Regions from separate parts of the Thalassotalea crassostreae genome, predicted to be linked through region 3. Evidence: predicted binding sites of a transcription regulator. Region 3 holds the regulator's gene; each other region holds the start of a gene.
The links. Region 3 encodes LexA, which represses DNA repair genes until DNA is damaged. Its sites were predicted from a motif close to TACTGTATNNNNATACAGTA; they were not measured.
Positions count from the first base shown of each region.

Region 1: a site for LexA is predicted at 2,030-2,049, ahead of dinB (DNA polymerase IV). Genes of this name have one in related genera too.
Region 2: a site for LexA is predicted at 1,829-1,848, ahead of LT090_RS03135 (DNA topoisomerase III). Genes of this name have one in related genera too.

Region 1 covers NZ_CP017689.1:3,013,258-3,016,548, reverse strand. The annotation lists gene LT090_RS12955 (FAD:protein FMN transferase) at 1-125, shown strand, start outside; gene nqrM ((Na+)-NQR maturation NqrM) at 141-362, shown strand; gene LT090_RS12945 (DUF4136 domain-containing protein) at 436-1,008, opposite strand; gene LT090_RS12940 (MaoC/PaaZ C-terminal domain-containing protein) at 1,143-1,946, opposite strand; gene dinB (DNA polymerase IV) at 2,081-3,205, shown strand.
Region 2 covers NZ_CP017689.1:701,891-705,181, forward strand. The annotation lists gene LT090_RS03135 (DNA topoisomerase III) at 1-1,785, opposite strand, end outside; gene LT090_RS03140 (VF530 family protein) at 2,009-2,539, shown strand; gene LT090_RS03145 (GGDEF domain-containing protein) at 2,678-3,291, shown strand, end outside.
Region 3 covers NZ_CP017689.1:3,471,069-3,474,359, reverse strand. The annotation lists gene argH (argininosuccinate lyase) at 1-1,077, shown strand, start outside; gene lexA (transcriptional repressor LexA) at 1,185-1,799, opposite strand; gene LT090_RS15055 (helix-turn-helix domain-containing protein) at 1,908-2,891, opposite strand; gene LT090_RS15050 (beta-propeller domain-containing protein) at 3,063-3,291, opposite strand, start outside.

The sequences.
Region 1 (3,291 bases), 460 kb from region 3:
GTTATGAATTTGCTACAGCAAACGCTTTAGCGGTGTATTTGATCACTAAAACGGATGATGGCTTTAGTGAACAGGCTACTGAACAGTTTAATCAGTATTTTGCCAAGTCGCAAAATGAGCAGTAATTAAAGAGAACTAACATGACTATATTTTATTTAACCTTCGGCTTTTTCGTTGTAATGTTTTTGGCAATGGCTGTCGGTTATATTATCCAACAAAAAACATTAGCAGGTAGTTGTGGCGGTTTAGGCAGTCTCGGTATTGATAAAGCCTGTAACTGCGATAATCCGTGTGAGAAACGTAAAGAGCGAGAGCGCAAAGCTGCGCTAAGTGAAAACTCGATAGACGTTAAAAACATATAATCTATACAAACAAAACTGGGGTCAGAGTCAAGTTATTTAATAACTTGACTCTGACCCCAGTTTTGTTTGCGATTTATTTTTTCGGCGGGTAGTTTGCCATAATGTTGGCTACCGTCGCGTTAATTTCTTTCTCTCTTTCTTGTGGTGTTACATCAGAATCAGTTTCATAACTGTCAATCCCTCGCCAAATCAACTTATCTTGATGATAGATATCAATGGTTATTTGGGTAATGGTTGAGGTGTCAGAACTTATCGGTACCGAAGTTCCAACGCCAACCCCTGTTGAAGTGTTACCACCAATTTTTGCTCCGCCAATTCTAATACCTAGAGACGACTTATTTTCTTTTTGCTCTGTTGCGGTAAAATAACTCACTTGCAACTCAGCTTCTGCATCCATTTTTGTTAATGCTTTTGCTTTGAGTTGTGACTCGATAGCAGAACTGATTCTATCAGCTGTCATTTGATCCATTGGAGGTTGCTTCTTATTGGTTGGTTGTTTCGAAGTAACCATTTGATAGTGTTTAAATTGATTGAAATTGGTATCTGTATCGTAGTCAACTGTAGAGCTCGTACTTTTACAGGCGCTGATTATCATGGTGCTAAACAGCAGAGTGATTAATGTTCTTGTTCTAGTGGTATTTTGCATACGAAGCCTTAGTCATTATATTGTTATTAATGTATCTGTGATTGCTTAACATATAGTAGTTAAGTGTTTAAAAATCCACGTTATAAAGAAAAATATTAGTAGGATTTATTGCCTGTAATTTTCCGCATTTAGTATTAACTACAAACCAGCTCTAAATGAAGGTTGTCCGGCAATGAATATACCTGAAAGGTTTTGTACTTTTCAGTATTGGCGTCGATATCGGTGGCTTCATCGCTATTAGTTAAAATGCCTATTTGGGTTGGTAAAAAGCAAGGTTTTTTAAACTTAATTTCAACCTGCTTTGCTTTCACATCATTATTAATTAAAACTAAATGACCAAGGTACATACCGTGCATAATTGCATCTTGCATTCCAAATAGCTTCGCTAACCAACTACTTATATGAATTGGGTTATAGTCGTCGCTTACTTTTGCATATTGTCGAGCAAGTGTTTTATCAACCAATAGTGAGCATTTGCCATCAAAGTGAGGAAGTTCTTTGCGAGTGGATTTTTGAGTTTTAGTTTTTTTCAACATGGTATTGGTATTGATTAAGCACTCTTTATCATTTTGAAAAAAATGTGACGTCACCGTAATAATGTGGCCCAATGGATGTATTCCACTTTGGTCAACTTTAAACCTTATCGCAAAAGGTTGTGAGTAATCTAATTTCGAATTAAGACTAAAATTGGCGCTAATATGAATGAGTCCTAGCGGTGAAAAAGCAAATTTCTTATCGGACAGCACTTTCATCAATGGCTTAAATGACGCGATAAAAGCATAGCTTATTGGCAGCTCTTCACCACGCGCAATATTAAACAGGTTTCGAAAACGATCGATTTTCTGCTCTGCAATAGCATTAACATTAAAGATTAACTCAAAGCTATCTTGCCAAGTTTTACGTTCTCGCTTTGCCAGTAGTTTTAAATATTGAAACATGGTGTTTAACAGTGTTATCGACTTATCTAGGTTTATATAATTTATACAATAGCAAAGATTGCATTGCATTAATGCTTCACTTAAACTGTTTATATATACAGTGTTTGGTTGCCTGTGAGAGATCACTTTACGTTATGAGAAAAATTATTCACATAGATATGGACTGCTTTTATGCAGCTGTAGAGATGAGAGATAATCCAGAACTTGCTGATAAACCAATCGCGGTTGGTGGCAGGCTTGCGCGCAGTGTTGTTGCCACATGTAACTATCAGGCAAGAGCGTATGGCGTTCGATCAGCTATGCCCGTTTCTAAAGCTTTAAAATTGTGCCCGCAATTAGTGCTAGTGCCTGGCCGGATGGACGTTTATAAAGCAGTATCGAAGAAAATCAGTGAAATATTTTCCCGCTATACAGATAAAATCGAGCCCTTGTCTTTAGATGAGGCGTTTTTAGATGTGAGTGATTGCCAGCAATGTTCAGGTAGTGCCACCTTGATTGCTGAAAAAATTCGCAGTGAAATTCATAATGAACTTAATCTAACGGCCTCAGCAGGAGTTGCACCAAATAAGTTCTTAGCAAAAGTAGCTAGTGATGAAAATAAACCTAATGGTCAGTGTGTTATTCCCCCCGACAAAGTATCAGATTTTGTCGAAAATTTGCCGTTAAAGAAAATCCCTGGCGTTGGACCAAAAACCATGGCGCGTTTACAAGCGAAAGGTTTTTATACTTGTGCCGACGTGCGCAGCAGCAATCTCACAACCATGCAAAAATATTTTGGTAAGTTTGGCCCTTCGTTATTTAATTTATCGTTCGGCAAAGATGAGCGAGAAGTAGTCAGTACAAGAGTGAGAAAATCACTAGCCATTGAAACCACCTTAATGGAAGACATAGAAACAGAAGAGCAATGCTTAGAAGTAATCGACAATTTATTGCCGAAATTTGAACAGCGATTAGAAAAAGTTAGAAACCTTAAAGTGATAAAACAAGGCATTAAAATTAAGTTTGCAGACTTTACTCAGACTACGGTCGAAAATTCACAAAAGGGCGTTGATAATCAATTGTTTGCCAAATTACTGCCGCAAGCGCTGGCACGTGGCGAGGGTAAAAAGGTAAGGCTAATAGGAATTAGTGTTGGCTTTGCTGAATTGGAAGATTCACTCAATAAAATAGAAAATAATGATGATAGCGACAATCAGCTGCATGAGCCGCAGTTAAGCTTTGATTTAGGTTTTGATTTAAACCTAGATGAGAATAACTAGCTCTTAGTGTCACTGGTAAATTACAAGATGTTTGTTAGGCTTGTATCTATAGGTGTTTAGCGTTCAGTTAAATAACTAAAACTAAA
Region 2 (3,291 bases), 1.1 Mb from region 3:
TAAACTCGATTCCCATTGCGCTGTCATATCTGGTTTTGTAGCCATTGCAGGCAGAGCGATAATTAACGAACGTCCTATCTCGGTCGATTTTATCTGCTTTCCTTGTCGAACCAGGAATCCACGTTTAAATAAAAGTTCAATAATGCCAGCTCGGGTGGCTTCTGTACCTAAACCATCGGTATCTTTGAGTATTTTTTTAATATCACCATCATCGACAAATCGTGCAATATTAGTCATTGCAGCAAGTAAAGTCGCATCGCTGAAACTCTGCGGTGGCTGAGTTTCTTTGGCGAGTAATTCGCCTTCAATACACTGTAATTTTTGGTCGTTAACTAGAGGCGGTAAATGTTGCTGACTAAACTCGTCAGAATCGGGCTTAGCATTTGTATGAGCATTTGTATGAGTATTTGGATGAGCTTTTTTATTCTCAAATAAACTTTTCCAACCAATTTGCAAAGGAGTCGTTGCCTTTGCGGTAAATAATCCAGATGCAATTTTTACTTCAACATGACTTTGTTGATATTTATAAGCAGCATAAAATTGTGCTAAATATTGACGAACAATGAGTTGGTAAATGTTTTGCTCGAAGGTATTCAAATTGATCTTCAACGCACTTTTCTCAGTTGGCACAATGGCATGATGAGCTGACACTTTACTGTTGTTAAATGCTTTCGATTTTAGGCTGGTATCGGCGTTTTTTGCCCATTGGCTGTATGTTTTATCACCTTGTGACAACTGACCAACAATGACTTTCGCCTGAGCGAAATGATCATTTGGCAAGTAACGACAGTCAGAGCGAGGGTAGGTAATAAGTTTATGCTTTTCATACAATGCCTGACATACATCTAAGACAAGCTTAGCATTCATCGAGAAACGTTTTGCTGCATCTATTTGCAAGGCCGATAAATTATAAGGTAAAGGTGCATTTTGCTGTTTATCGGTGTGCTTAATTGATTGAACGGCAGCTGGTTGGTTATGAATTCGAGATACGACATTCTCTGCCAATGCTCTGTTTAACACTCTGCCTTCATCATCCATATAAGGCTTGCATGCCTCACTTGGTTGCCATTTTGCTTTAAAGCTAGCGCCGTTTTCATCAACTAAATTTGCCAATACCTGATAAAACGGTTTGCTGACAAAGTTATCAATTTCTATATCTCGATTTACCACTAGTCCTAACAATGGAGTCTGCACTCGACCAACTGATAATACCCCTTGATACCCAGCTTTTTGTCCTTGAATGGTATATGCACGAGTTAAATTGATGCCATAAAGCCAATCAGCACGCGCTCGTGCCAAGGCTGAAACAGAAAGAGGGATAAAGTCTGAATTAGGTTTTAACGAATTTAGAGCGCGCTTAACGGCAGCAATATTAAGATCGCTAATCAACAATCGTTTAATTTGTTGCTTTTTGCCTTTACCAACCTTGAGAAAATCAATTACTTCATCGACCAATAACTGACCTTCACGATCCGGATCGCCGGCATGGACGATTTCATCACATTGTTTAACCAGTTTTCTTAACACGGTTAATTGTGAGCGGGTTTGACTTTTAGGTTTTAATTGCCATTGCTCTGGCACTATCGGTAAGTGTTCCATGCGCCATTTTTTAAATTCGACATCATAGTCTTCAGGATTTTGCTGCTCTAGAATATGGCCAATACACCAACTTACGACATCGCCATTGGCAACTTCGATATAACCTTGATGCTTTTTATGAGGTTTTGGTAGTGCGTCGGCAATGGCACGACCTAAACTTGGCTTTTCGGCAATATAGAGTTTCAATTAATTACTCGCAATACTATGAACAAAATAGGTTATAACAAATTACTGATGATATATACAGTAAATTATTCAGACGGGGCTGTGATTGGATTTATCAATTGTTAAACTTTAATATTTGCTTTGCTATCTTATATTGTTAAATGCGATGGTGATGTATAATGTCGAAAGCTTTCGCATAGAAACAGCTAACCACATCATTGTTCAGTCAACTATTTGGAATTTTATGAGCACAATTGAAGAACAACAAAACAACCCTTTGCATGGCCTAAAAGTTGAATCGTTATTAAATGAGTTAGTCGATCATTATGGTTGGGTAATTTTAGAAGCTGCAACGAATATCAATTGTTTTAAAAATAGACCAAGTATCGAAGCAAGTTTAAAGTTTCTTCGTAAAAACAAATGGGCTCAAGAAAAACTAGAAAACTTATATTTGTACGAATATAAACGTATGCCAAGGCCTAGTGATGCACAATATGAGCTTGCGCCGCGCGAACGTGGGTTTTCATCTGGTTTAGAGCCAAGAGAGCCGCTAGTACTAACAGTAGAAGAATTACTAGCCAAGCGTGAAATACAGCAAAAGAAAGCGCAAGAATTTCAGGCTAAGGGTTTTAAATCTAAAAAATCAGCGAGTTCTGTTCATTCTAATTCTCGCAGTTCAAACAGTCGCAGACCAAATAATAAAAGTCGCTCCAACTCCAGCCAACAATCAACGAATAAGCCTGTAGACCCTTGGGCGGCCTATAAGAAAGATTAAACCTACTGGTCAATGACGTCGCACTCGTACATTCTGCTATTTAACATGTCAATCAACATGTTAGCAGCTTAACTAATGTACTTTTCTGTGTTGCTTGTTAGAATGTTGTTAAATAATAAAAAATGACGCGGAGAAAGCATGAGTGATGTGATTAAGGGAGCTAAAAACTTATTGTTTAGTTTTCTTTTTTTGACGTCCGCTTATTTTGCTACGTTACACTTCCAAACCAGTTGGCAAACCCATGTAACTAATTTATCCGCAGTATTATATAGCCTATTCGTTATAAGTTTTTTATTTTCTTGGTATTTCAAACAAAGCCGAATATCGTTTTTAACTTTGTTATTGCTAGCGGTATATTTGTTCCAACTAAATGGCATTAGCAGTTCCAATGAGCAATTATATGTCGGCGTATTGTTTGCTTTATTGTTGTTATCATTTATTAAAGAACGCGGCATAGCAACCATCCCAGGCTTAATACAGTTAACCTTATTTTCTTTAAGCCAAGTAGCGAGCTTTGGTTATGTTTATGCGGGTGAGCACTATGTCTCGCAGCTGTCTGTTGAATTGGCGCTCGTTGTCACTTTGGTATTAGTCATTTATCAAAGCATCAGAAAGCCCTCTGTTGCCCAATCTGCAATATTTATGAGTTTGATCGCGTGGGCGTTAATGCATTTCAAATTAATTGCCATGCCACTCAATATTTTGTTGATTATACTGCTGGCATTTTATTTGGTTTTAGTCATTATCGAGTC
Region 3 (3,291 bases):
GCGGTTACTAGTGGTAGTTCATTAATGCCGCAGAAAAAGAACCCTGATGCACTTGAGCTAATTCGCGGTAAATGTGGCCGTGTTTATGGTTCATTACAGGCATTGTTAGTAACATTAAAAGGCTTACCACTTGCCTATAACAAAGATATGCAAGAAGACAAACAAGGCTTATTCGATGCACTAGAGCAATGGGTATCATGTCTTGATATGGCTGGCGAAGTGATTAACTCGATTGAGTTGAATTCTGCCGAATGTGCTAAAGCGGCACGTGGTGGTTACGCCAATGCCACTGAGCTTGCCGATTATCTGGTTGGCAAAGGTGTTCCATTTAGAACTGCGCACGATATCACTGGTGCAGTAGTGTTATATGCGATTAGCCAAGGCGAACCGCTTGAGAGTCTGCGCTTAGATGAATTTAAACAGTTCAGTTCATTAATAGAGGCCGATGTTTACCCTGTACTTGAATTAGAATACTTAGTAGATAAACGAAACATCCTTGGTGGCACAGGTATTGAACCTGTTACTAAAGTTATCGAACAAAGCCGCTTGCAACTTGGTAGCGCAAATTATGTTGTTCGTGACGCTAAGCTTACCGATATTCGCGCGATTGTGAAGCTGGTAAATTACTGGTCATCAAGAGAAGAGAATTTACCACGCAGTGAAGACGATTTAATCAAATCAATTCGAGATTTCGCTGTAATCGAGGTAAACGGACAAGTGTGTGCATGTGCGGCATTGTATATCTACAGTACTGGACTTGCGGAAATTCGTTCATTAGGAGTAACGATAAATCACCAAGGTAAAGGTTATGGCCAAAAACTTTGTCAGTTCTTACTTGATAGAGCCAAAGCGTTATCATTGATCAAGGTATTCGTATTAACTCGTAAGCCTAAGTTCTTTGAAATGCTAGACTTCTTGCCAGGTGACAAAGACACCTTGCCTGAAAAAGTAATGAAAGATTGTGACTTATGTCCGAAACAAGATAATTGTGACGAAGAAGCGTTGATATACAATTTAAGTGATCATCATTCGATGCCACACTTACTTAATAGTATTGATGTCACAGTGGAGCAATAGCTAATAAAGGCCACTTTAGGCGTCGATAGAAATAAAAAAGGCAGTATTAATGAATATTAATACTGCCTTTTTCTTGTTCTTCTTAAAAGCTAAAAGCTGAAAGAACACTACATCCAATCGGCGTTACGAATAACACCAACGGCAATGCCTTCGATATTAAATGGTGTAGATGCTAAATCGACAACTATTGGTGAGAAATCTTCATTCTCAGCATGCAAGTAAACGACATTGCCTTCACGCTTATAACGTTTCACCGTAACATCATCTTCAACACGAGCAACAACAACCTGACCATTATTGATATCAGTCGTTTGATGAACCGCTAATAAATCACCATCTAAGATGCCGATATCTTTCATACTCTCGCCATTAACTCGTAACAAGTAATCGGCGGCAGGGTGGAATAAATTACCATCAATTTTGTAATTATCTTCAACATGCTCTTGCGCTAAAATAGGCTCACCAGCGGCAACACGGCCAATCAACGGTAAACCTTCTTCTTCAATATGCTCTTCAGCCAATCTAATACCGCGAGAAGTACCCGGTAACATTTCGATAAAGCCTTTTTTCGCGAGTGCTTTTAAATGTTCTTCAGCTGCGTTTGCTGATTTAAAACCAAAGAAATTAGCAATTTCAGCACGAGTAGGTGGCATACCTGTTTCGCCTAGCTTTTCTTTAATAAAGCCAAATATTTGTTCTTGTCTTGCAGTAAGGGCGCGCATATCATTAAGCCTGTTTATCTGTACAGTAACTGTTAGTATATACAGCTAGGTGATAAACGCAACCTATTATTTTGATTGGTAAATTAAAAACTAATTGTCGTCTAAAGCTTATTCCTCTTCATCCTTAGCAAACAATTCCATTAAGCCAATAAGTGCGGCGAAAAGTACTGCGCCAACTGGCCAGATAATCCAAGTGATACCCCAAGCCATTGTCCACAAACTCCAGCCAAGAAATATTGCGATTAATAGTGGCCAGTAAAATGCAGCAAGCTTTTCTGCACGTTTTGCACGTTTGCTTTTTACGCTGTTAAAGTCGCTATCCCTTAACACATTATTAAGGGCATCATATTTTGTCGATACTGGGATCACTAGATATAGTCCTGCCGATATGATCAATAGCAGTACAATTAACATCATTAAGATTAAATCGGTGCCAGCAGCAGACATTGCTGCGAACATCAAAGGTACAAAGCTGACAATAAATAGAAAGATGCCAATCGATAACCGTCTATTGTATGTCGGTCTGAACTTTTTCATCTTCTCGCTAAACACACCGTGTACACCGTATGCTAACTCAAAGCGTTCATCATCTATTACCGTGGTATCGTCGTCATATTGATTGGTTTTGAGAAAGAAGCTTACGGCTATCGAAACCATAATTAAGATAAATACAACGCCGATTGGTGCTGCAATATCACTTGTTAAGTTGAGTTTATTGCTATCGGCCATTGCCAGCAGAAACAGTAACGGTATTACTGAGCAGACGCACAATAGAACCCCTTTAACATTTAAAGCGGTCGCTTCCATCGTGCTATCAATGTATTTCGTTGCTTGTTCTAGGCTTACCTGAATTGTGTCGGAACTTTTGCTGCCTTGGCTCGATTCGAACACTTCATTTTCATCTTTCAATAAAAAATCAGTAGACACATCAAAAAGCTCAGCCAGCATAATGATGCGATTTAAATCAGGGATACTATTTGTACTTTCCCATTTTGATACTGACTGCCTGGAAACATTAAGTTTCTCTGCTAATTCTTCTTGCGACCAACCAAGTTGTTTTCTTAATTTAACGATCTTTTCTGCTAATATCATAAAGTTTGTTCCTTCACTCGTAATTGAGCGCCTAGCATAGAAAGTCGGTTGGTTGCAGACTAGCAAGCTAGGTTGTTATTTTGTCAACTCACGGTTGCACTATAGCTAAGTACATAAAATCATTGATGTTTTAATTTTGATTTTTACATGTTTTTTTAATTGTTTTTGTTGTTATTGTACTTTTACAGCATCGCTAGGATTTGACCAACTTGCTTGCCAAAGGTCATTTCCATCAACAAAATAGACATTATCACCATCAATAATACTGCGATGACCGTATCGGCTTTGCAGGTCTTCTTCATATTCGGGTTGCACCGCGCCGACTCTATCAAGCATCGAGTTATCAACTTCAAACAACTCTAACGACGACTTGTATTGATGACGATAATCCCATTGATTT